2 regions of the Candidatus Allofournierella excrementigallinarum genome follow, and region 2 is predicted to be linked to the other one. Evidence: predicted binding sites of a transcription regulator. Region 2 holds the regulator's gene; the other holds the start of a gene.
The links. Region 2 encodes HrcA, which represses chaperone genes, less so after heat shock. Its sites were predicted from a motif close to TGTTAGCACTCNNNNNNNNNGAGTGCTAACA; they were not measured.

Region 1: a site for HrcA is predicted at 1,922-1,952, ahead of htpG (molecular chaperone HtpG). Genes of this name have one in related genera too.

Annotation. Positions count from the first base shown of each region.
Region 1 is NZ_CALXHK010000007.1:34,964-38,156, forward strand. It holds gene ACH2AT_RS02380 (ABC transporter permease) at 1-61, shown strand, start outside; gene ACH2AT_RS02385 (ABC transporter permease) at 58-1,089, shown strand; gene ACH2AT_RS02390 (hypothetical protein) at 1,246-1,581, shown strand; gene ACH2AT_RS02395 (helix-turn-helix transcriptional regulator) at 1,571-1,762, shown strand; gene htpG (molecular chaperone HtpG) at 1,995-3,193, shown strand, end outside.
Region 2 is NZ_CALXHK010000029.1:18,944-22,136, reverse strand. It holds gene ACH2AT_RS06940 (uroporphyrinogen decarboxylase family protein) at 1-558, shown strand, start outside; gene ACH2AT_RS06935 (stage V sporulation T C-terminal domain-containing protein) at 676-1,218, shown strand; gene hrcA (heat-inducible transcriptional repressor HrcA) at 1,421-2,455, shown strand; gene ACH2AT_RS06925 (nucleotide exchange factor GrpE) at 2,452-3,069, shown strand; gene dnaK (molecular chaperone DnaK) at 3,147-3,193, shown strand, end outside.

The DNA of each region.
Region 1 (3,193 bases), on a different contig from region 2:
GGACACACCGGCTGACGCCCCCGACGGGGCCCAGGACGCGAAAGGAGGCGAGGCGAAATGACCTTTCTGATCCAACAGACCCTGACCTATGCCGTGCCTCTGATGATCGTGGCGCTGGCGGGCGTTTTCGCCGAGCGCAGCGGCATCATCAACCTGGCGCTGGAAGGCATCATGATCTTCGGCGCATTCATCGGCGTGTTGTTCGTCAACCTCACCCAGAAAGCGGGCGTCTTTGCCGAGGCAAAGGCCGCCGGTGACTGGGTGGCCCTGCAGGGCTTCATGGTGCTGGCCATGCTGGTGGCGGCCATCATGGGCGCAGTGTTCTCGCTGCTGCTCTCCTTCGCCTCGGTGAACCTGAAGGCGGACCAGACCATCGGCGGCACCGCGCTGAACCTGCTGGCTCCCGCCCTGGTGCTGTTCTTCATCCGCATCATCGCCAACCAGAACACCCTGCAGATGGCCGAGGGCGACTCCGCCAGCTGGTTCATGATCAAGAAGAGCTTCTTTGGTTATGGCCGGGGCGACGAGATGGGCTTTTTCGGCAGCACCTTCATCGACAAGACCTATCTTGCCACCTACATCTGCATCCTGCTGTTCATCATTCTGTCCATCCTGCTCTACAAGACCCGCTTCGGCCTGCGCCTGCGCAGCTGCGGCGAGAATCCCCAGGCAGCGGACTCTCTGGGCATCAACGTCTACGTCATGCGCTACGCCGGCACCACCATCTCCGGCGCACTGGCCGGCATGGGCGGCTTCGTCTACGCGCTGACCACCGCCAACTGCGCCTCCACCGGCGACGTGGCGGGCTTCGGCTTCCTGGCCCTGGCCGTGATGATCTTCGGCAACTGGAAGCCCCTGAACATCGCCTGCTCGGCGCTGCTGTTCGGCCTGTTCAAGTGCATCGCCGCCTCCTACGCCAGCATCGACATCAACGGCGACGGCGTGTTCCTTCTGGCGGACCTGGGCGTCAGCCCCCATTTCTACCGCATGCTGCCCTACCTCATCACCCTGCTGGTGCTGGCATTCACCAGCAAGAAGAGCCGCGCCCCCAAGGCGGAGGGCATCCCCTACGACAAGAGCACCCGCTGAAATCTTCGCGCTCGATGCAAGCCTTCTGCGGGCGCCGCGAAAAGCGGCGCCCGCATTTTCTTAAAGCAAAATGTCAAAAACTCTTGACATGAGCCACCCCTCGTGGTATGCTGATAATGTCAAAAGAATTTGACATTTTGAAAAGGAGGCAGCGCAATGGATCCTGTAACGCAAGGCATGTTCACGTGGGAAAACTTTTTCCTGATTTTGTTTGGGCTTTTTCTGCTGGGCTCCATCCTTCTGGATGTGGCCATGGTGGTCTCGCTGATGCGGGTGGGGGATGAGCGCCGCCAGCTCATCGTCTGGAAGGCCGGGGCCTTCACGCTGCTCGTCACGGTGCTGACTCAGATATTTGATGTGGTGGAGGCGGTGGTGCGGGCCCAGAAGCTGCAGTCCAATCCCTTCATTGATCTCAGCGTTACCGCAGTGACCTACTTCGTGGTGCTGCTGGTGCTGAAGAAACGGTACGGTGATTTCGAACGTGGAAAATAAAATTCGCGAAATGCGCAGGGAAAAGGGCCTTTTGCAGGAACAGCTGGCCAAAAAGTGCGGTGTTTCCCGCCAGACCATCAACGCCATCGAGAACAACAAATACGACCCCACCCTGGCGCTGGCCTTCAAGCTGGCCCAGGAGCTGGGGGCTACCGTGGACGAGCTGTTCACGCCGGGCTGATCTCAGCCCGGCGTTTTTCGTTGGCAGCCGCCCGCCTTGCCTCTGGCCGGCGGGCCCCACGGCCTCGCCGCGCCCTTTTGGCAGCGCCGCGCTGAATTTGAACGGAATTTAAATTTTGTGTGAAACCCCTTGCTTTTTTGTGCAAAACGCGGTATAGTTAATTAGCACTCAAATGAACAGAGTGCTAAAATTATTCTGCTTTGATATTTTGAAATAAAGGGAGCGAACACACATGGCAGTGAAACAATTCAAGGCCGAAAGCAAAAAGCTGCTGGACCTGATGGTGAACAGCATCTACTCCAACAAGGAGATCTTCCTGCGCGAACTGATCAGCAACGCCAGCGACGCCATTGACAAGCTCTATTTCAAAAGCCTCACCGACCACTCGGTGCCCAGCCGCAAGGAGGACTACAAGATCCACCTGACGCTGGACAAAGACAACCGCACCATCACCCTCACCGACAACGGCATCGGCATGACCAGGGAGGAGCTGGAGAAGAACCTCGGCACCATCGCCCGCAGCGGCAGCTTCGACTTCAAGGCCGAGAACAAGGCCGAGGACATCGACATCATCGGCCAGTTCGGCGTGGGCTTCTACTCCGCCTTCATGGTGGCCAGCCGGGTCACGGTCATCAGCCGGGCCTTTGGCAGCGACACCGCCTGGAAGTGGGAGAGCAAGGGCGCCGAGGGCTACACCATCACCGAGGCGGACAAACCCGAGGTGGGCACCCAGGTCATCCTGGTGGTGAAGGAGAGCACCCCCGAAGAAAACTACGACCGCTTTTTGGACGAGTACACCCTGGTGGGCATCGTCAAGAAGTACAGCGACTATGTGCGCTATCCCATCCAGATGTACCGGGAAAAGACCCGCCAGAAGGAAAAGCCCGCCGACGCCGGCGAGGACTACACCCCCGAGTACGAGACCTACACCGAGCTGGAGACCCTCAACAGCATGGTGCCTCTGTGGAAGCGCACGAAGGGCGAAGTGACCGACGAGGAGTACAACCAGTTCTACAAGGACAAGTTCTACGACTTCACCGACCCCGCCCGGGTCATTGTGAGCCGCACCGAGGGCGCCGCCACCTACAACGCGCTGCTGTTCATCCCCGGCCGCGCGCCTTACGACTACTACACCCGCGACTACGAAAAGGGCCTGCAGCTCTATGCCAGCGGCGTGCTCATCATGGAAAAGTGCGCCGACCTTCTGCCGGACCATTTCAGCTTCGTCAAGGGCGTGGTGGACAGCCAGGACCTCTCCCTCAACATCAGCCGTGAGATGCTGCAGCAGGACGGGCGGCTCAAGCTCATCCGCTCAAGCCTTGAAAAGAAGATCAAGAACGAGCTGAACGCCATGAAAACCGGCGAGCGGGAGAAGTACGAGGCGTTCTTCAAGAACTTTGGCCGCCAGCTGAAATACGGCTGCTACGCCGA
Region 2 (3,193 bases):
GACGAGGAGATGGCCGCCGCCATTCTGGACCGGGTGGCCGCCATGAGCACCCAGCGGGCCCTTCTGTATGCCAACGCCGGCTGCGACATCCTGTTCCTGGGCGACGACATCGGCATGCAGCGCAGCATCATGATGAGCCGGGAGCTGTATGGCCGGTGGATCCAGCCCCGGCTGAAAAAGCTCATCGCCCAGGTGAAGGCCGTGCGGCCGGACATCATCGTGTTCTACCACTCCTGCGGCTTCATCGAGCCGCTGATCGACGGCCTCATCGACGCGGGCATCGACGTGCTCAACCCCATCCAGAGCGAGTGCATGGACTTTGGCGGGATCTATGCCAAATACCACGACCGGCTGGTGTTCCACGGCACCATCGGCACCCAGACGGTGATGCCCTTCGGCACGCCGGACCAGGTGCGGGCCGAGGTGTGGAAGAACCTGGACATCGCCAGCGAGGGCGGGCTGTTCGCGGCCCCCACCCACCTGCTGGAGCCGGAGGTGCCCTGGCAGAACATCCGGGCCTATGTGCAGGCCTGCCGCGACTACCCCCTTCACCGCTGACACAGGCGGCCCGGGGCCCTTTCAGGCCCCGGGCCGCTTTTTGGCCTCCGCTGCATATTTTTCCCCCGGATGCAAATACTACCAGCAGCCAATATCTGCGTTGGGAGGAACCGACTTATGAAAGCAACCGGCATCGTGCGCCGCATCGACGAACTGGGGCGGGTGGTCATCCCCAAGGAGATACGCCGCACCCAGCGCATCCGCCAGGGAGACCCGCTGGAGATCTTCACCACCGGCGACGGCGAGGTCATTTTTAAAAAGTATTCACCCATCGGCGAGATGGCCTCCTTTGCCGCCCAGTACGCCGAGGTGCTGCAAAAGAATCTTTCCCGCACCTCCATCGTCTGCGACCGGGACAGCATCATCGCCGCCGCCGGCGCCGCCCGCAGGGAGTGCCTGGAAAAGCGGGTGAGCATCCCGCTGGAAAAGCTGATGCACGCCCGCCGCGTCTATCTCCACTCCGGCCGCGCCGAGGACTGCCAGTTCCCCTGCGAGGGCGCGGCGCGCCACATCCACATCGCCGTGCCCATCGTCGCCGCCGGCGACGTGGCGGGGGCGGTGGCCCTTCTGAGCGACGAGAAGGCCGCCGTCCCCACCCCCGAGGAGCAGAAGGCCCTGGCCATCGCCGCCGCCTTCCTGGCAAAGCAGATGGAGAGCTGAAGCGCCGTTCCTCCCCGCCCGCGCCGCCCCGAAAGAGCTGGCGCGGGCCCTTTTTGTGCCCCGAGGGGGGCGGCATTGTGAACGTTCCATGAAACTTTTAAATTTTTCACACCACCCCCTTGACAGACGAATAAAATGGAGTACAATAAATTTAGCACTCAGATGTAATGAGTGCTAAAACCACGGAAAAGAGGTGGGGCGCATGGCCATGGACGACAGGAAGCAGCGGGTGCTGGAGGCCATCGTTGCCCTTTACACCCAGGGCGGCGAGCCGGTGGGCTCGGGGCTTTTGTGCCAGTATTTCGACATGGCGGTGTCCAGCGCGACCCTGCGCAACGAGATGGCCGCGCTGACAAAGCTGGGCCTTCTGGAGCAGCCCCACACCAGCGCGGGCCGGGTGCCCAGCGCCAAGGGCTACCGCTATTATCTGGATAACCTGATGCGCCCCGCGCCCGGCCTTTCCCCCCGGCAGAAAACCGAGATCGACCGCATCTTCGCCGGCCTCGACTACGAGCCGGAAAGATTGGCGGCGGGCGCGGCCAAGGCCCTGGCGGATTATTCCGGCTACATGGTGGCGGCCACCACCCCCCGGGCGGACGATCTGTGCATCGCCCACTACGAGGTGGTGCAGGTGGGCCGCTGCACCGCGGCGGTGCTGGCGGTGACCAGCGCCGGCGGCGTGCGCACCCGCGTGGCACGGCTGGACACCGACCTCACCGCTGAGGACGCGGCGCTGCTGGCCGGGGTGCTGAACCGGGGGCTGACCTTTGTGGCGCCGGCGGACCTTTCCGGCGCGGTGCTGGCGAACCTGGCCGCCGGGCTGGGCGAGCGGGGCAGCGACCTCTACCCGGTGCTGAACGCGGCGGCGGCGCTGCTGCGGCAGGCGGCCCAGGCCCGCACCTATCCCCAGGGCCTGCAGTACCTGATGCGCTGGCCGGAGCTGACCGGCCTTCTGCCCCGGGTGCTGGAGCTTTTCACCGACGACGAACGGGCCGGCAGGCTCATCACCCCCCGCACCGGCCGCACCACCGTGCTGCTGGGCGAGGACCTGCAGCGCCCGCTGCCGGGGCTTTGCTTCATGAGCAAGCGCTACCTTGCCGGCGGCGGCCTCACCGGGGCCATCGCCCTGCTGGGGCCCACCCGGATGCCCTTTGAGCAGCTGGTGCCCGTTCTTGACTATTTTGCCTTGAAACTCGGCGAGTGCATGGCCGGCAAGGCACAGGAGGACCCGCAATGATGGACGAGACCAACATCCGGCCCGAAGAGGCCGCAGCCGAAACGGCCCCCCAGGCCGAAGCGGCGCAGGAGGCCGCCGCCCCCGAGGCTGAACAGCCCGCGGCGGAAAAAGACCCCAAAAAGGAAAAGAAAGAGACCAAAAAGGAGCTGGAAAGCCAGCTGGCCGCCGCCAAAGCCGAGGCCGAAACGGCCCGCGCCGAAGCGGACGCCGCCAAGGAGCGGCTGCTGCGCACCGCCGCCGAGTACGACAACTTCCGCAAGCGCTCGGCCCGGGAGCAGGACGCCGCCTTCGGGAGCGGCGTGGCCCACGCGGTGAGCCAGATCCTCACCATCCTGGACACGCTGGAGATGGCCGAGGCCGCCCCCACCGCCGACGAGAATTTCAAGAAGGGCGTGACCCTGACGCTGGAAAAAGCCAGGGCCGCCTTCCAGGCCCTCAAGGTGGAGGAGATCCCCGCCCTGGGCCTGCCCTTCGACCCCGCGGTGCACAACGCCGTGATGCAGAAGGCGGCCGAGAACGGCGAGGAGAGCGGCACCGTCCTGCAGGTGTTCCAGAAAGGCTACAAGCTGGGTGACAAGGTCATCCGCCACGCCGCGGTCATCGTGGCCGAATAGTCCGCTGAAAGGGCTTAAAACCCCTTCCCATAGCAAAACATTCCACCCATCTGAGTAAAATTTAGGAGAGATATACTATGAGTAAAATCATTGGCATCGACCTTGGCACTACCAACAGCTGTGT